DNA from 4 places in the Leptolyngbya sp. KIOST-1 genome. Region 3 is predicted to be linked to each of the others. Evidence: predicted binding sites of a transcription regulator. Region 3 holds the regulator's gene; each other region holds the start of a gene.
The links. The regulator NtcA, encoded in region 3, controls nitrogen genes in cyanobacteria. The targets are predictions, from matches to a motif close to TTTGTANNNNNNNNTACAAA.

Region 1 (4,784 bases), on a different contig from region 3:
GCCTCCAGGTGCATGCCCAGGCTGTCTACCCCCGCTGCCTTCATGCGATCGAACCAGGCGAAGTCGTCCGGCGGTTCGCACTGGGCCTGGATGGGCAGGTGGGGCACCCGCTGGCGAATGGCGGCGGCGCACTCGGTGAGGTAGGCAGCCCCGCGATCGCTCGTATTCGGCGTGCCCGTGGTCATAATCATGTTCGTCACCCCGTCGAGCCGCACGGCAGCTTCAGCCACCTCCGCTAGCTGGGCCGGGGTCTTGCGGGCGATCGTGCGACCTGCTTCCAGGGATTTCTCAATGGCGCAGAACTGGCAGGCGGTGGCGGGGTCGCGGTAGCGCATGCAGGTCTGCTGCACCGTGGTGGCCAGCACGTCGCGCCCGTGGAGCAGGGCAATTTTTGAGTAGGGGATGCCGTCGGCGGTGGTGAGACCGTAGAACTTGGGCGCGTTGGGTACGTCAACGGGGGCGATCGCCTCCCCCGAAGCCTCCAGGTGCAGCGGACTGGCGGCGGTCGCCCTGAGGGTATAGGGCGATCGGGCGGCGCTATCGGTGTAGACCGGCACCATGACGGTGGTGCCATCGATGGTGATGGCGCGGTGGTCGGAGGGGCCTGCGCCGCCTCGCCTGCCCGCTGCGCCGGGGGGCGAGTCCACTACCCGCAGCCCGTGGCTCTGCAATTCCGTAATCAGCCGTTGTTTGTTCATGGCCTGCTGTGCGATACCCAATAAAACCTGCGTCAATCTGCGTCACCCGCTGGGAGTGACCGGTGTGGAAAGAGAAGCCAGGGTTCTCCTTAGGCAGTCAGTTCAACCCCGTTGGAGGATGGTTTTACCGATTCCTCCTCGGAGAGGGCCGGAGCAGCGCCCTGGGCCGAATGAGCACTGGGCATTTCCACCACTGACCAGGGTTCGGCATTCACCGTCAGGCGCAGCAGGTCGGGGCGGGCGTAGTGGCCGACGGAGTCCATCATGCGCTTGCGCTTGGTGATGAGAGAGAAGTCGAGATCGGCGATCGCCAGGCCTTCCCCCTCGGTAATCGGCTCCGTCAGCGGCACCCCCTCTGGGCTAATGATGGCGGTGTAGCACCCCCCCGACAGCACCCGGTGCAGGTTCTCATCGGGCGTAATCTGCTGCTTTTGCTCCGCCGTCAGCCAGCCCGTGGCATTCACCACAAAGCAGCCCGACTCTAGGGCGTGGTGGCGCATGGTCACCTCTATCTGGTCGCCAAAAATCTGCCCCACCATCGAGCCTGGGAACTGCCCGCAGTGGATCTGCTCGTGCTGGGTCATCAGGGCGTAGCGGGCCAGGGGGTTGTAATGCTCCCAGCAGGCCAGTGCCCCCAGTCGCCCCACGGCGGTGTCCACCACCTTCAGCCCGGCCCCATCCCCCTGGCCCCACACCATGCGCTCGTGGTAGGTGGGGGTGATCTTGCGCCGCTTCAGCGCCAGGGTGCCGTCGGCGTCGAAAACCAGCTGGGTGTTGTAGAGGGAACCGGCCTCCCGCTCGTTTACCCCCAGCACCACCACCATGCCGTAGGAGCGCGCTGCCCGACTTACCGCATCGGTCACCGGCCCCGGCACCGCCACCGCTTCCTCGTACAGGCGCATGTGCTCTTTGCCCATCAGCACGGGCGGCTGCACAAACGAAAAGTAGGGGTAGTAGGGGATGAAGGTCTCGGGGAAGACGATCAGCTGCACGCCGGATTGGGCGGCCTGGGCGATGGTCTCCAGCACCTTTTCGGTGGTGCCGTCGCGGCTGAACAGCACGGGGCTGATCTGGGCGGCGGCGGCGCGGACGGTTTTGGTGTAGTCCATGGGGAAGGATACCTACATTGTCCAGGTGTCGAGGATGAAGGCCCCTTCTTTGCGGTGCATCAATACCAGATCGAGCACGTCGAGGGGGTTGATGGGGCGAATGCCGGGGATGAGGGAGGGTTCGCCGTGGCCGTAGAGGGCCTGGAGGGCAAAGCGGCAGGCGTAGACCTTGCCGCCCAGCTCCATCACCTTGACAATCTGGTTGTTCATCGCCATATGGCCGGGGAAGGCTTCGTCGCCCAGCTTGGGGAAGCCGCGCTGCACCCCCAGGGTGACGCCGGGGCCGTAGAGCAGCACCGAGGTCTCGAAACCTTTGCGAATCAGGCGGGTGGCCTGAAGCAGGTTGACCAGGCCAATGGAGCCTTCAAAGGCGACGGTGTGAAAGGTGATGAGGGCTTTTTCGCCGGGCTCCGCCTGCACGTCAGGGAATACTTTTTCTTCGTAATCAACCAGAAAGTCGCCAGTCTGGTTGGCTGGCTTCGTTACTTCAGGCATAGATTCAGCTCCTCTGTAAAGCTTGGCGGCGGTCAGGGATTCGTAACCGCATGTAACAGAACCTTAGGGGCGATCGCCCCCACCGCCCGTATCAGCCATTACAAAGCCCATGGGTCTACCGCAATCAACAGGTAAACTCGGCCAAACCTCCGGTGTTCCTCCTCAAATTCGGCTGACCCCTGTTGAAAGTGATAGGGGTGAGGCTCAATTTTGTGGTGATTGGAGATGGCGGGCCGCGATCGCCCCCCTTTCCCCTGCCACTACCACCAGACCCGGCCCTTCGGTAGCCGACGTTACAAGCCCAATGGTCAGGACACCCTAGCGTACAGAGCAGACTGAGCCAGTTCGCCCATTCCTCCCAAATCTCAAATCCTCAATTTCTATGTCCCTGCACCACGGCGTAATCATCATTGGCGGCGGCCAGGCGGGGCTGTCGATCAGCTACTGCCTGAGCCGCCGGGGCATCGACCACCTGGTGCTGGAGCAGCACCAGATCGCCCACTCCTGGCGCAATAAGCGGTGGGACTCGTTCTGCCTGGTCACCCCCAACTGGCAGTGCCAGCTGCCCGGTTTCCCCTACCCCGGCGACGATCCGGAGGGGTTCATGGGTCGCGATGCGATCGTCGAGTACATCGAGCAGTACGCCAGCCACTTCAACCCGCCGATCAAGACCGGGGTGACGGTGGAGCGGGTGCAGCGGGGAGAGAGTACTGCCTTTGAGGTGAACACCACCCAGGGCACCTTCACCGCCGACCAGGTGGTGGTGGCCACTGGCGGTTATCACACCCCCAAAATTCCCCGCCTGGCCGAGCGCCTGGCCCCCGATGTAGTGCAGCTTCACTCCGCTGAATACCGCAATCCCGCCGCGCTCCCCCCTGGGGCGGTGCTAGTGGTGGGCACGGGGCAGTCGGGCTGCCAGATTGCCGAAGACCTGCACCTGGCCGGGCGGCAGGTACATCTGTGCGTGGGGGGTGCGCCGCGATCGCCCCGCCGCTACCGGGGCAAAGACGTGGTGGAATGGCTCGACCAGATGGGCTACTACGACCTGGCGATCGACAACCACCCCCAAAAAGACACCGTGCGCCACAAAACCAACCACTACGTCACCGGGCGCGACGGTGGTCACGAAATCGACCTGCGCCACTTCGCCCTCCAGGGCATGGCCCTCCACGGGCGGCTGAAGGAGATCCAGGGCACCCAGCTCCACTTTGGCGACGACCTGAAGGCCAACCTGGACGCTGCCGACGCCGTGGCCGAGAGCATCAAGCGCACCATCGACGCCTACATTGAGAAGAACGGCATTGACGCACCTCTGGATCCTCCGTATCGGCCCGTGTGGGAGCCGGAGTCCGTTGAAACTGGCATCGACTACCGCGAGGCCAACATCACCTCGGTGATCTGGTGCATCGGCTACGGGCTCGACTTTCGCTGGATCGAGCTACCTGTGTTTGATGGTCAGGGCTATCCTGGCCATCGCCGAGGCGTTACTGCGGTGTCGGGGCTCTATTTCCTGGGTCTGCCCTGGCTCTACACCTGGGGTTCTGCCCGCTTCTCGGGCATCGCCCGCGACGCGGAGTACTTGGCCGAGCAGGTTGCTATGAGAACTGGTGGTAGTCATCCCCGCGTGCCACAAACCGTCAATGAAGTGGCGATCGGGTCTTAAGCAGCGCAGTGGTAACACATTCCTTGAAGCAGATAGTACCGAAAGCTAGCTCTATTTACCCCATAATCCAGTGGTATAGGCCATAGTTGATGGGTTATTGAATTCGCTAGGTTCTATGGAACAAGATGTGCCCAGTATTGCCCAAGTGATTCTAGAGCGAGGTATGTGTTTTGGCGAATGTCCCGTATACAAGGTCACGCTCCTAGCCAATGGCACAGTAACCTGGCTAGGAGAACTTTTCGTCAAAACTACAGGGCCAGCCTCATGGCTTGTGCCAACAACTAGAGTTACCGATATTGAGAAGGCACTCCACCAAGCCAACTTTCGCTCTCTTGCTGATCTCTATGAGCCTGATATGACCTGCCAGCCATCATGCAAAATCACAGTGGAATATGCTGATGGTTTATTCAAAACCGTAGATCACGATCTTGGTTCCTCTAGCGCTCCGAAAGCTTTGGTATTGCTAGAGAAACAGCTTGACAAACTAATCGGCACGGCACCTTACATTGGTACCTTGTCTAGGTAAGGCAGATAGCAACTCTTGAGAGATCTCAAAGTCACCGCTCTGTTTAGAGCAGACCAAGTAGAGATACCAACAGCTCCAAGATAGAGGAGAGCTTGTCATCCACACCGCTAGCAGATATTAGGACTGACCGAGTTCCTTAGACCGCAGATACGCCGCCTTCACCGCTGCAATCAGGGCCGATCGCAGCCCGCCTGCTTCCAGCGCCCCAATGCCCGCAATGGTGGTGCCGCCGGGGCTGGTCACCCGGTCCTTCAGCACGGCGGGGTGCAGGTTGCTCTGGTGCAGCAGTTCGC
Region 2 (4,784 bases), on a different contig from region 3:
CACGGTTTTGCCCAGGGTGTTTGGGTTGGTGGTTGCCTCTAGCTGGTTGCCGTACACCCGGACCAGATCGCGCTCGGTGGAGCCAATGCGAATGCCGCTGCGGGTGGTCGTCAGGCTGCCGGGCCAAACATCGACTCGCAGAACCCGGTCGTTGATGGCCATTAGCCCAACCGGTTCGGCGTAGTCCTGAATGCGGTAATACTGGCACTGGCCCTGGCTTGCTTCGGCGATCGCCACCAGGTCCAGCCCTTGCTCCCGCAGCTCCTCCAGGGTGATGCCAATGCGAATGGGGCCAAGGCCCGTGGTCTTGAGCGGGGCCGCCAGCAGCGCCAGGGTCGGGACTTGAGTCGCGTCGATGCCGGGGGAGAGGGCGATCGCCCGCTGCATCACCCGCAGCGAGTTAAGCGGGGCCAGCACGCCATGGAGCAGCGTACTGGCCTTGGGAACGTAGTACAGCGATCCGGTCCCTGAGGCCGCCGCCTGGCTATGGGTCGCCTGGGCTACCCCCCGCGACTGTTGACTGTGGCCAGCGGCCAGCAGGCCCGCCAGAGACGCCGTGGCGATCGCCGCCAGTACTCCAAGCCTTGGTTTTTTCCCTGTGACCATTCTGTTAAATCCGATGCGTGACTCAGCGTGTGTTGTAATCGGCAGGTGTGCCATCTGCGGGGGCAGGGGCGGTGAAATAACCGACAGTTTTAGCTCTAGCCAACCCTGAATTTAAACCGAGACTTTAGGCTGAAACAAGCGTAAAGCTTAGGCAAGAACTATCATAATGGGCAAGCCCAGTCAACATTGTGACCGGCTGCTCTAGTTTAGCAGTAGCCGACGCCCTGCCCAATGCCGCCGCTGTTTCCCCCCTTGCTTCGATTGAAACGTTGGACCCGCTCTCGGTCTGGGGTTGGCTGGCGATCGCTTGTCCCGGCTGGCTTGGCGGCGATCGCCGCAGGTCTGGCTCTGGCGGCCGCGATCGCTCCACCGTCCCCCGAGGCCCCAACCACCCTGATGCCGGTGGCGGCCTCGGGGCAGGCCAGGGGGCTGAGGGGGTGGTTGGGCTGGGGGCGCTACCCGCAACAACCCCTGGTGCTGCCGCCGCCGGTACTGCCCCAGCCCCTGCCGCCCCAGCAGGCCTGGCCCGAGCTACCGCTGGTGCAGGCTCAGCCCGGCTTTAGCGATCTCGACAGTGGTCACTGGGCCTGGCCTGTACTGGCCGATCTGAGCCGGCGCAACCTGGTGACGGGCTTTCCCGACGGTACCTTTCGGCCAACAGCCCCCATGACTCGGGCCGAGTTTGCGGCTCAGCTGGCCCAGCTATTTCCGCTGTCTCCGGAGCGATCGCAGCAGGTTCAGGTCCCCGCCTACGCCGATGTGGCCGCCAGTAACTGGGCCTACGACAGCGTGCGGCAGGCAGTGCAGATGGGATTCCTCAGCGGCTATCCCGACAACAGCTTTTTGCCCAACCAAACCATCAGCCGCATCCACGTGATTGTGGCCCTGTCCAACGGGCTGACGCTGAAGTCGAGCAGTAACCCGGCGACGGCGCTCAAAGCCTACCCCGACCACGGCCAGGTTCCCCCCTGGGCCCTCCGTCCCCTGGTCGCAGCGGTGGAGGCCGGTTTGGTGGTGAACTACCCCGATCGCGACCAGCTAGCGCCCAATCGCCCGGCCAGTCGGGCCGAGGTCGCCGTTATGCTCCATCGGGCTCTGGTCTACACGGGGTCGCTCAAGGCTGTCCAGGGGCCAGGGGGCGGGCTGGAGGCTCCTACCCCCTGATTGGCAGACCAGTACGCCTGTGCGGAGTTAAACGTATAGCGAAGGCTATAGTCCCGCTATAACCCCCAAAGATGCTGCATCACTGTGGGGATGCAGCCTACGGGTACCGATCAGTATGTGGGGAAAGACGCTTGGTAGCTGCTAAAAAGAGGGGAGCGAAATTCCGTCCATGCCGTCCTGCTCGAGGGTGGGCAGCTCCAGGCGCTGGCTGCGGCGCGTCCGCATCGCCAGTCGGTAGCTGACGCTCTGGAGTTCAGCCTGGAGCTGGCGGTTTTCCCGCTGAATCTCAGCGACCCGCTGCTTGACCGCCGCCATCCGATCGGCAAACTTTTGTCGGTACACCGTGGGTAGCTCCTGCACCACCTGCTCCAGCATCCGGGTGCGATCGGTGAGTTCCTGCACGGTTTGTCGCAGCTGCAGCACTTCGCCGTCGCGCTCTTCGAGCTGCCCTTGGTAAAAATCAATTTGCTTTTCAACACCGCGCAGCTGGTCGCGCAGAGCAGACATCTCGGCCTGGTGTTGCTCAGAGACCTCTGGGCTGGGCACAAACCCGGCGTTGCCCTTCACCAGCCGAAACAGCTCCTGGGAAAGCTGCTGCACAAGCTGATCGCGAATGGCCAACTCAGACTCAAGCCGGGCGATTTCCGCCTGGTGTTCATTCATGTCTGTATATGAGGACTGCGCCACGAGATTACTCCCACACCAACAACTAACCTAACTGCTCGATGCCCCAAAGCCTGAACCACCCTGCGTCCAGCCTTTGCCCAGAACGGCCAGGGCTGGCCGATGTAGCTGAGTCTTGCTGGGCCTACTGGGCCTAAATTGCCAGGGTGGATAAGTTGCTGATAATTTATAACACCTGCTAGAAAAGTTGGCACACCTAATTCAAATCTCCAGCGCTAGGCTTAACACTTAATGCAAAATGCCGCTGGTCAATCTACCCCTCAGGGCAGATTGACCAGCGGCACGGTTTGACCAGCGGCAGGGTGAAAATCTTGGGCTGTCACCGTGGCCTGGACTACTCTTCTTCGTCGCTAGCCGTAGCAGCGGCGACAGCCACGGGTTCTTCGACCTCTGCGGGCAGGGGTTCATCAGATTCTTGCTTCACGGTCAAAAATCGAATAACTTCATCGCTGAGGCGCATGGCCCGCTCCAGGGGAGCGATCGCCGCCCCAGGCCCGGTGTAGTTCATCTGGATGTAGATGCCCTCGCGATGGCGGTCGATCTCGTAGGCAAGGCGGCGCTTACCCCGGTGCTGCGTCTCCAGGATAGAAGCGCCCTGGTCCTTCAGCATGGCCTGGTACTTGCCGATGGTGGCATCAATGGCCTCGTCGTTTAGATCGGGCCGCAAAATGTACATGGTTTCGTACATGTAAGCTCTCATGAAAACTCCTTATGGACATAGTGGCCTTTAGCAGCCAAAAATGGGCATAAATAAGCGCTAATGGCGATCGCCACCCAGCGCCCACCCATGCCGAGGCATTGGCGCAAAGACAAGGATCTACAATCATACCAAGAATTAGCAGGCCAAGAGTAAGAAAATTATGGCGCAACGCTACGTTAGGGTTCAGTCTCAAACCGGGCAACTACACTACGGGCTGCTGCGTCCCGATCGCAGCGTGCAGGTGCTCGACGCACCACCCTGGCTCCAGGGACAGCCCACTGAGACTGAACTACTTCCCGGCGGCTACGACCTGCTGGCGCCCTGCGCCCCCTCCAAGGTGGTGGCTGTGGGCAAAAACTATCCCGACCACGCCGCCGAGATGGGCACCGCTACGCCGACTGAACCGCTGCTGTTTATCAAGCCCTCCACCGCAGTGACGGCGGCGGGGGCCCCCGTTTACTACCCTACCCAGGCGTCGCAGGTGGACTACGAAGGTGAACTGGCGGTGGTGATCGGCGATCGCTGTGCCCACGTGCCCCCCGAGGAGGCCCGCGCCAAAATTTGGGGCTACACCATTGCCAATGACATCACCGCCCGCGATCTGCAAAAGCGCGACGGTCAATGGACCCGCGCCAAGGGCTTTGACACCTTTTGCCCGCTGGGGCCCTGGATTGTGCGTGAACTGAGCCCTGGGGCCAGGCTGCAAACCTTTCTCAACAACCAGGAAACCCCCGTGCAGTCGGCCTCGGTCGACGAAATGACCTACAGCCCTGACTATCTGGTGGCATACATCAGCGGGATCATGACTCTGCTGCCGGGGGACGTGATTTTAACCGGCACCCCCGCCGGAGTCGGTCCCCTCAGCGTGGGGGATCAAGTCAGAGTGGCGATCGAAGGCATTGGTACTCTGGACAACTCCATCACCCTGAGGGCCTAGGGGCTGTCATCAATTAGCGGCCAACCGCCCAAAAATTAAAGGCTACAGCCCCTAGCCTGTCTTTTGGGTCGGGTGTGGCAACGCTTAATATACCGAGCTTTTGACCAAAATTGATGACACGCCCTAACGCACCTGCATGTGCACCGCCTCTGAAATGGTTGGAATCTCGGCGTACAGACCGCGAAAAGTCTGAACCAGGGAAAACCCAACCGAGATCAGCATGCCTAAAAACAGGACGTTGGAAAGGGTATTAAACAGCAGCGCCCCAAATACACTGGGATCCAGCAGGCTGAGAATCAGGCTAAACACCGCCAGAATAATGCTGAGTAGAATGGCCTGCATAGTGTTGAAGCGGATAAACCGACTGATATTTTCGTTGCGCACCACCAGCAGGATCAGGGCAAAAAATACGATCAGGCCGAAGAAGGGAATGGTTCGCTCCAGGGTGCCGTAGACGGTAATCAGCGGCGCCAGGGGCAGCAGCAAAAACCCAAAGACCGGAAACTGGCTAATCAGCTGAAGACCGTAGGGCAACCCCGCCGTAACTGGCAAAATATAGGGCAGGGCCGCCAGCAAGCGATCCACAATGTTGGGGTTGGGGGAACTGCTCCAGGTCATAATGTTTCTCCAGGCGACAGGCTAAAGGCTACCGAGTCATAGCTTTACCATATCGCAAACTCCAAGGGGGCGGAC
Region 3 (4,784 bases):
TTGGACAGGTCCTGCCGTGAAAATGTCTCTAGCCGCAATGGCCTGAAAGTCGACGGCCTGCCCAGACTGCTGTACAGCTTCCAGAAAGTTGAGAATGGTTTCGGGGCGATTGTCGGCCACCTGAAGAGAATCGCTCACGACACCGTCCTGGCGAGCCCGAAACTGGGTCGCAGCCAGCAGCAGATTGAGCCGTTCAACCAGCTGGCGATCGCCAAAGGGTGGTGGGTCCAGGGTGACCGTCGCTAGCCGCTCGCCCTGGGCGTACACCTGCTGGTTGGGGGTTGCATCGATAAACACCTGAATACAGGGCTCCCCCCGCTGTAGGACACAGGGTTCACCCGTGATGTAGTTGGCCGCCGACAGCAGCCTCACCACGTAGTCTTCACCCGTGGCCAGACGATCGATCAGAGTTTCGACTTCACGATTGCCAATCAGCAAAATTTGCTGGTCAATGAAGGTACCCGGGGCGATCGCGCGGGAGACCAAACGATTGGCCTGCTGCAAAAATTCAGTGACAAACTCTTCCGCCTGAGCTCGATTTTCAGCCCGCCCCTGGCCCGACAAAATTTCCTGGTTGCGGTTGAGGGCAATGTTGCCACGAAAAAGACCCTGAAACTGAGTTTGCAGGGACGCCACCTGCTGCTCCAGGAACTCTTGCTCGGCTTCCAGGCTGGCCAAGAGCTGTTCACGCTCGGCGATGGCGCGATCGCGCTGGGCAATCTGCTGGTCCAGTTCGGCGATGGCGCGATCGCGTTGGGCAATCTGGCTACCAATGGTGGCCTGCTGCTGCAGCAGGCGATCGCGATCGACCCGCAGCGCCGCGGTTGATCGCCGCAGGGTTTCTGCCTGCTGCGAGACGGTGTCGAGCTGGCCCAGGGTTTGGCGCAGCTGTTCCTCCGTGGCATCCTGCTGCGCTACGGCTCGATTGAGCGACTCATTCACCTCCTGAAGCCGACCCAGGGCTCGCTGGCGCTCCCTGGTGGCGGACTCCAAATCAGCCTCGACGTTTTCCTGAGCGGCCTGGGCCTGGGCCAAGTTGGCTTCGGCGGTGGCCAAGTCATCCTGAATCCGCCCCAGTTCAAAAACTCCGGTCCGCAGCTGGCTGCTCACCCCAAACAGCAGCGCCAGGGTAGAGGCCGAAATTACGCTGCCGGTGGCAATGCTGACCAGGGTGGCCGTTTGCCTGGGGCGAAGGTTGAATAAACTCAGTCGGGCCTTGCCGACCCGACTGCCTACGCGATCGCCCAGGGTGGCAATCACCCCCCCCAGGATCAGAACCGCAAAAATCAGTACGTAACCAGAAACCATGCACCTGCCACAGGGGAGTTTGCATTTACTCTACTGCATGGGTTTGGACCTTAGTGCCCTAGTCTTGCCAATCAGTCGACCTGGCTGGTCAAGCCCCAGCCCCGGACTCGAACCCCGCTGGCTTAAGTAAACTGCTGACTTAGATTAACCGGATCGTGCACAGTAATTTTCTTTTTATATATTGAGATCATACCTTCCTGGCGCAGATCGCCCAGGAGGCGGGTGACCGTCACCCGAGTAGACCCAATGGCCTCAGCAATCGCCTGGTGAGAAAGTTTGAGATCGATGGTGATGCCATCCTGGCTGGGTACGCCAAAGTCGCGGCAGAGAATCAGCAGGAAGCTTACCAAGCGTGATCCCATGTCCCGGTGGGCCAGGGTTTCGATCATCATCTCAGTCTGCAAAATTCGCGATGACAGCCCTCGCAACATCAGCAGGGCCAGCTCAGGGTTTTCTTCGAGGGACTGCTCGACCTGCTCGATGGGCACCGACAACAGCTCAACCGGTGTAAACGCTACGGAATGATAGAAGCGATCGGACCGGTTGCCTGTAATCAGCGACAGCACACCAAAGACACTATTCTCCCGCAGTAGGGCTACCGTGATCTCTTCCCCGGCCTCGTATACCCGCGACAGCTTAACCGCGCCCTTGAGCAAAAAATAAACCCGCTCTGCCGGGTCGCCCGGGAAAAAAATAGTCTTGCCCCGATCGTAGGACTCAACGACAGGGGGAAATGCACCCCCAGAGAGCTGACGAAAGACGTTGGCAAGCGGCTTATCTTGGGTCACTACCATAAACGTTCTGCTAAGAGCATCACCGTGGGCATCTGCAATGAAACTGCTGCGCTACCTACACCGCTGAGACCAGGGCCAGGCCTTCAGTACAGACTACCTTGGGCACCAAGCATAGAGCAGTTTAGTCGGTCTGGCACATTAGATAATGCAAACGTTCCATGACTTTAAATCACTTAACCTCAACTGCCCAGGAGGCGTTTGTATAGCAGGCTACCTTACTGTGTTCCGAAGAGGTTTTTCTGCCACCAAAGGTTAGCTGAGTCCAGCTTGAGCTAAATCGGCAGGGGGTTCCGTGCGAAAGCTCCAGAACCGAACCGCGCTTGGGCACCTACCGCGACGGACTGGAGTTTGGCCAAAACAGACTTGATCAAAGATGTCAAACCATTCTGCATCAGGATCTTACACATACCCGACTAAAAAAATCGGGTATGTTTGACCAGGGTTTGACTTCGGTGCTAGGTTCTGAATAACAAATTCGAAATGTCAAAAACACCTGCTCCAGACCACCTAAGAGAATCCGCTATGACGCAGTCCATCGAACGCTCCACCGCTACCCAGCCCACCTTTTCGAACCTGAAGTGCCGAGAGTGTGGTGAGACCTACGACCTGGGTGCTAAGCACGTCTGTGAAGATGTCTGCTTTGGCCCCCTTGAGGTAGCCTACGACTACGATGCCATTCGCCAGCGGGTCACGCGCAGCACGATTCAAGCCGGGCCGCTGTCGATCTGGCGCTACAAAGATTTCCTGCCCGTCAGCACCGACACCCCCATCGATGTAGGTACGGGCATGACGCCGCTGGTACGCTCGACTCGGCTGGCCCGGCGTCTGGGCCTGAAAGAGCTTTACATCAAGAACGATGCCGTCAACATGCCCACCCTCAGCTTCAAAGATCGGGTGGTCTCGGTTGCGCTGACCCGAGCCCAGGAACTGGGGTTCACCACGGTCTCCTGCGCCAGCACGGGCAACCTGGCCAACTCCACGGCGGCGATCGCGGCCCATGCCGGGCTGGACTGCTGCGTCTTCATCCCCGCTGACCTGGAAGCCGGCAAGGTGCTGGGCACCCTGATTTACAACCCCACCGTGATGGCGGTGCAGGGCAACTACGACCAGGTCAACCGCCTCTGTTCCGAGGTGGCCAACACCCACGGCTGGGGCTTTGTCAACATCAACCTGCGCCCCTACTACTCCGAGGGTTCCAAGACCCTGGGCTATGAAGTGGCTGAGCAGTTGGGCTGGCGACTGCCCGACCACATCGTGGCCCCCTTGGCCTCTGGCTCTCTGTTTACCAAGATCTACAAGGGCTTCCAGGAGTTTGTTAAGGTGGGGCTGGTCGACGACAAGGCGGTGCGCTTCAGCGGGGCCCAGGCCGAGGGCTGCTCTCCCATTGCCCAAGCCTTTAGGGAAGGTCGGGATTTTGTCACGCCCGTGAAGCCCAACACGATCGCCAAATCGATCGCCATTGGCAACCCCGCCGACGGGATCTACGCCCTCGACATTGCCCGCAAGACCAACGGCAATATCGAGTCGGTCACCGACGCCGAGGTGGTCGAGGGCATGAAGCTGCTGGCCGAAACCGAGGGCATCTTTACCGAAACCGCTGGTGGCACCACCATCGCGGTGCTCAAAAAGCTGGTGGAAGCCGGTAAGATTGACCCCGATGAGTCTACGGTGGTCTACATTACCGGCAACGGCTTGAAGACCCAGGAGGCCGTGCAGGGCTACATTGGCGAACCCTTCACGATTGAGCCCAAGCTCGAGAGCTTTGAGCGGGCGCTGGAGCGCTCTCGCACCCTGGACCGCCTGGAATGGCAGCAGGTGCCGGTGTAGGGGGATAGGTAACTACAAAATGCGACGTTCAAAACTTTGCATTTTGAACGTCGCATTTACCACTTCCTACTTCGCCACTCCCCGACGCACTCAACTTACCCTCTGTTTACCTTCACTTCTATGGCTGTCAAAGTACTGATTCCCACTCCCCTGCAAAAGTTCACCAACAACCAAGCTGCCCTCGAATGCAGCGGCGGCACGATTGTGGAACTGCTCAATGACCTGGAGAGCAGCTGTCCCGGCATCAAGGCCCGGCTTTGTGACGATGCGGGCGAACTGCGCCGCTTTGTCAACTTCTACGTCAACAGCGAGGATATTCGGTTTCTAGACGGCAAGGAAACCGCCCTCAGCGATGGGGACGAAGTCAGCATCGTGCCCGCTGTCGCTGGCGGCTAGGGCTCAGCCTGACCAATCGCGATCGCCCCAGGGAGCTGAGCCTTGCTGGGGCGATCGCGTTTTTCTCGCACCAAACCTAGGGGCACCACCGCCCCACAGCCGTCACTATCCACAGCCGTCACAATAGAGATGGCGTTGCGGGCAGAAACCTTCTCTAACTATGGATATCGAACCGATTCTCGCTCAGGCTCTGGCTGGGGACGACATCTCCGCCGCCGATGGAGTAGCCCTCCTGCAGCAGCAGACCCCCGAGACCATAGCCGCCATTCGCACCACGGCTGACACCCTGCGCCAGCGCCAGGTGGGAGACACGGTAACCTACGTGGTCAACCGCAACATCAACTTCACCAATATCTGCGAGCAGCACTGCAGCTTCTGCGCCTTTCGCCGCGACGCCCAAACTGAGGGGGCCTACTGGCTCGATTTTTCCCCCATCCTCGAAAAAGCTGCTGAGGCCGT
Region 4 (4,784 bases), on a different contig from region 3:
CAAAGCAGACCTCGACCTCTGGCGGGGCGGTGGGGCCGTACCAGCGCTGGGCCAAATCGTTGAGCTGATCGAGAATGGCGACGAGTTCGCCTGCCCGCTCGGTCAGGCTGTAGGTGACCTGGGGCGGCACCGTGGGCTCGTAGTGGCGGTCCACAATGCCCTCCTGCTCGAGCATGCGCAGACGCTCGGTCAGCATTTTGGTGGAAATGCCCTCCACCTGCCGCCGCAGCGCCCCAAACCGGGTGGGGCCAGCGGTTGAGAGAATCCAGAGAATGTACATTGTCCAGGGCCCGGACAGGACCGTCATCAGTTGGTTGACGGGGCAGGGGTTGCGATCGCTGGTGCGGCTAGACATGGCAACAGGGCTCAAGGGGTAGGGTTCTGGGTTCAAGGGTGACCTTAAATCCTCCACGTATAGCAGAATACCTGATTTCAGGAATTCAGTAGTTACCTCAGGGTTTCTACTTTACTTTGGTAAGTAGTTACTTTTAGTATCCAGAAGTAACGTGACAGGTAAAGTTTTATGGCAACCATTGCAATTGTTTACTTTTCTGGCGGCGGCCATACCCACCTGATGGCGGAGGCGATCGCGGCCGGAGTCCGCACCGCAGGTCACAACCCAGAGCTGCTGAGGATTACCGGTGAGCAAATCAACCAGGGCCGCTGGCAGGACGACGCCACCATGGCTCGTCTGAACGAAGCCGACGCGATCGTATTTGGCTCGCCCACCTACATGGGCGGGGTGGCGGCCCAGTTCAAAGCCTTTCTCGATGCCGCCAGCTCCGCCTGGTTTGTGCAGCAGTGGAAAGACAAAATTGCCGCTGGCTTTACCCACTCCAGCTCCCCCAGCGGCGATAAGCAGGGCACCCTGCTCTACCTGGCGATCAACGCCGCCCAGCACGGCATGGTCTGGATTGGGGCCACCGACATGCCCAGCCAGTACCAGGGCAAAGACGACGGCGTCAACCGCCTGGGCTCATTCCTGGGGATTATGGGCCAAAGCGCGATGACCATGGACGGCAGCCCCGCAGCCATCGAAGCGGGCGATCGCCTCACCGCCGAGCTATTTGGCCAGCGGGTTGCCCAGGCCGTTGAGCGCTGGGGCCGGGTGCCGGTGGCGGCATAGGGTAGGTGTTGGGTGGCAGGTGTTGGGTGGCAGGTGTTGGGTGGCAGGTGTTGGGTGGCAGGTGGCAGGCAAACCCGATACCCGATACCCAAAACCCAATACCCTTTTCTTGCTTTCTAAATCCCGCTGACGTAGTAGTCGCGGGTGCCCTTGGCGTTGAGGGCGTCGCCCAGGCGCTCCAGGGCGTGAACGTAGGCGGCGGTGCGAGGGCGAATCTCGAGTTCCTGGGCAATCTTCCAGATGCGTTCGGCCTCGGTCACCATCATCGTCTTGAGGCGGCTGTTGACGTCTTCAACAGACCAGTAGAGGCCGCTGCGGTTTTGCACCCACTCAAAGTAGCTCACCGTTACCCCGCCTGCATTTACCAGAATGTCGGGAAAGACGTAAATGCCCTTGGCTGACAAAATATCGTCGGCCTCGGAGGTGATGGGGCCATTGGCCACCTCAAAGATGTAGCGGGCCTTAATCGTATCGGCGTTCTCGGCGGTGATCTGGTTCTCCAGCGCGGCCGGAATCAGAATGTCGACATCCAGGGACAGCAGTTCGTCGTTAGTGATCACGGCGTGGTCCTGCACGATGTTGCAGACCGTGCCCTCGCAGTACACGGCCTTGAGGCTGCGGGTTGAGGCTTTGAACTGCTGAATGCTGGGAATATCGAGCCCGGCGGGGGCATAGACTCCGCCCTGGGAGTCGCTCACCGCCACCACCTTATAGCCCGCATCAAACAACAGCCGGGCGATCACGCTGCCCGCATTGCCAAAGCCCTGCACCGCTACGGTGGTCAGTTCTGGGGATTTGCCAAAGCGGGCCATCAGCGCCTGGAGCACGTAGAATGCACCCGTTCCCGTGGCGGTGTCGCGCCCCTGGCTGCCGCCCATACTCAGGGGCTTGCCGGTGATCACCGCCGGGCTCAGCCTGCGGGTGATGATGCTGTACTGATCCATCATCCAGCCCATGATCATGGGGTTGGTGTAGACGTCGGGGGCGGGCACGTCCACGTCGGGGCCAATGAAGTTGGCGATCGCGTCAATATAGCCCCGGCTCAACCGCTCCAGCTCAAACTTCGACAGTTCCTTTGGGTTCACCGTCACCCCGCCCTTGGCCCCGCCCAGGGGCAAATTCAGCGCCGCGCACTTGAACGTCATCCAGAAGGCCAGGGACTGCACCTCGTCCAGGCTGACATCGGGGTGAAAGCGAATGCCCCCCTTAGTAGGGCCACGGGTATCGTCGTAGCGCACCCGGTAGCCTTGAAACACCTTCAGGGAGCCGTTGTCCATGCGCACCGGAATCGACACGGTAAGACTGGCTTTGGGATAGCGCAACCGCTCAGAGGCGTCCTCAGAAATGGCAACGTACTTGAGCGCCCGCTCCAGGCGACGGTTGGCATCGGACAAAATTGAGGTGGCCATAGACGAACACCAGGGATGAAGGAATGGGTGAACCAGCGAATGATGCCGCTGTTATTAAGGTTCCGCCAGGCCGAATCGGCTCCGCCAAAAAGCAATATTTTGTATTGAAAGCTACCGTTTTACTCTCCCTCACCCCTGCACAAAGCGCAGAGTACAAAACATTGACCGTTCAATTTTGACGTTTACACTCCCCCATCCACCCTCCCACCCATCCCCCCATCCACTCACCTACTCACCCACCCCCAACCCCCGCCCCTCCCGCAGCAGCGTCGTCAAATTCTGCGCCGTCAGCGGCCTGGAGAAGAGATAGCCCTGGCCGTAGCTGTAGTTCAGCTCCAGCATCAGGTCGCGCTGGTCGGCATGCTCAATCCCCTCGGCCACCAGGTCAAAGTTGATGCCCTCCGACAGGTTGGCGATCGCCCGACAGATCGCCACTTTCTCCAAATTTTGGGCGTTAGTGGGAATGAAAAAGCGATCGACTTTGACCTCATCGAAGCGAAACTGCAGAAGCTGGGCCAGCCCCGACTGACCCATGCCAAAGTCATCGACCTTGAGCCGCAGCGACATATCCCGCAGCTCTTGCAGGCTTTGCAGGTAGCGCTCCAGGTTGTTGTAGATGCCCCGCTCCGTGATTTCAATGCCAAAGCGGTTGCTGGTAATGCCCGCCCCCGCCACCCGCTGCATGATGCGGTCCAAAAAGTCGTCGTCCTCCAGCTCCAGGGGGCTGATGTTGACCGAGAGATTGAACTGGGGCGAGATCTCCTGCCACCGGGCCAGTTGCTCCAGGGCGTGGCTGAGTACCCAGTCGCTGATGCGGTGCACCAGCCCTGTCGCCTCGGCCACCGGAATAAACTCCGAGGGCGACACCCGACCCAGGTGAGCCGAGTCCCACCGGATCAGGGCTTCGGCTCCGACAATCGTGCCGGTTTCCATACAGCAGATGGGCTGGTAGGCGAGCCAGAACTCCAGCTCACTGCTGCGCTGCTCCAGGTAAGCCTCCAGGGTGATCTGACGCAGCCGCCGTCGAGCCAGATCGCTATTCCACGCCTGAATGCGGTGCTGGGGCAGATTCGAACGCCGGTTGCGTTTGGCCTCCCGCAGGGCGGTTTCGGCGGCCTGAAGCAGACGGTTGATCGGGGTGTCTTCCCCAAACGCCTCGACGGTGCCGCTGGCAACGCCAATGGAGGCGCTAATACTGATGCCCTCAACCTCAATCGCGAGAATATTAACCAGCACATCTTCCGCGATCGCGGCGGGGGTAGGGTAGGGCTCAGCAGCGGCGTCCGCCGCAGGCAGCAGCAGCAGAAATTCGTCGCCACCGTTGCGTAACGCAATGCCGCCATAGCGCTGGGCCTGATCTTGCAGTACCCCAGCGACCGCTTTCAACAACTCATCCCCCAAGAAATGGCCCCGCTGGTCGTTGATCAGCTTAAAACGATCGAGGTCAATGAAAAGGCAGATATCCCAGGTGGCCAGTTCCATATCGAGCACCCGGCGGTTGTAGAGGCCCGTCAGGGGGTCGTGGATAACGCCACTCACTTCGGCAAACGTGAGGTAGAGCAGCTGATCCGACAGGGGGGTGACAAGGGTGGTGTACCAGCCAGAAACCTCGCCCTTGTAGTGAAACTCTAGCCGCCGCGATTCTCCTGACTCCAGGGTCTGAAAGTAGAGATCGATGAGGGACTCCTGGTAGGGGTAGACCGGCTGGCGGTGGACAGGCATTTTTTCGCAGAGGCGATCGCCCGGCCTGAGCAAATTATTAGTGATGCCCAGGGCGGCAGGGTTGAGCTTGAGCAGGGTGAGGTCGTCGCCGCTGCGTTCGTAAAGCATTTTGCCGGTCAGGGCCTGATCCCAGGTGGCCTCCAGCAGACTAAAGGTTTCGCTCAGGTAGCGCAGGCGCGTCTGGCTGGCGAGTAAGGCCACCACCGCCGTCCAGGAAATTCCCGCCGTCACCCAGTGCCAGCGGGTGCTGTGCAGGTGCAGGGCGCTTAGGGTGTGTCCCACGCCGCAGCTGAAGACGAACAAAATCATCAACAGCAGGTTGAGCCAAACCTCGCGCTTGCTCCACCGCAGCAGCGGCAGCAGCGTCAGGGGAATAATGAAATACGCCGCTGCGATCGCCCCATTGGCAGCCGTCTCCATGCCTGGCTCTCTCCTCCGCAATGCCCCTGTCTGGTTTTAGCCTAGACATGGAATCGGCTCGAACAAACATCCCGGTTCAATTATTAACTGACCAGGGATTGAACACA

Region 1: a site for NtcA is predicted at 2,583-2,602, ahead of NF78_RS14430 (MSMEG_0569 family flavin-dependent oxidoreductase). Genes of this name have one in related genera too.
Region 2: a site for NtcA is predicted at 2,620-2,639, ahead of NF78_RS11895 (Npun_F5560 family protein). Genes of this name have one in related genera too.
Region 4: a site for NtcA is predicted at 2,634-2,653, ahead of NF78_RS12970 (Glu/Leu/Phe/Val family dehydrogenase). Genes of this name have one in related genera too.

The regions. Positions count from the first base shown of each region.
Region 1 covers NZ_JQFA01000002.1:3,269,653-3,274,436, forward strand. Annotated here, with positions in the region: gene NF78_RS14415 (MSMEG_0568 family radical SAM protein) at 1-698, opposite strand, end outside; gene NF78_RS14420 (Nit6803 family nitrilase) at 788-1,807, opposite strand; gene NF78_RS14425 (MSMEG_0572/Sll0783 family nitrogen starvation response protein) at 1,820-2,302, opposite strand; gene NF78_RS14430 (MSMEG_0569 family flavin-dependent oxidoreductase) at 2,685-3,965, shown strand; gene NF78_RS31175 (DUF6438 domain-containing protein) at 4,081-4,491, shown strand; gene proC (pyrroline-5-carboxylate reductase) at 4,609-4,784, opposite strand, start outside.
Region 2 covers NZ_JQFA01000002.1:2,658,718-2,663,501, reverse strand. Annotated here, with positions in the region: gene NF78_RS28195 (hypothetical protein) at 1-606, opposite strand, end outside; gene NF78_RS11900 (S-layer homology domain-containing protein) at 868-1,770, shown strand; gene NF78_RS11895 (Npun_F5560 family protein) at 1,912-2,457, opposite strand; gene rpsF (30S ribosomal protein S6) at 2,789-3,154, opposite strand; gene NF78_RS11885 (fumarylacetoacetate hydrolase family protein) at 3,315-4,091, shown strand; gene NF78_RS11880 (Tic20 family protein) at 4,215-4,709, opposite strand.
Region 3 covers NZ_JQFA01000004.1:1,879,996-1,884,779, forward strand. Annotated here, with positions in the region: gene NF78_RS25230 (DUF3084 domain-containing protein) at 1-1,308, opposite strand, end outside; gene ntcA (global nitrogen regulator NtcA) at 1,431-2,102, opposite strand; gene thrC (threonine synthase) at 2,625-3,929, shown strand; gene NF78_RS25245 (MoaD/ThiS family protein) at 4,050-4,325, shown strand; gene cofH (7,8-didemethyl-8-hydroxy-5-deazariboflavin synthase subunit CofH) at 4,486-4,784, shown strand, end outside.
Region 4 covers NZ_JQFA01000002.1:2,907,525-2,912,308, forward strand. Annotated here, with positions in the region: gene NF78_RS12960 (winged helix-turn-helix transcriptional regulator) at 1-355, opposite strand, end outside; gene NF78_RS12965 (flavodoxin family protein) at 524-1,126, shown strand; gene NF78_RS12970 (Glu/Leu/Phe/Val family dehydrogenase) at 1,243-2,535, opposite strand; gene NF78_RS12975 (putative bifunctional diguanylate cyclase/phosphodiesterase) at 2,764-4,677, opposite strand.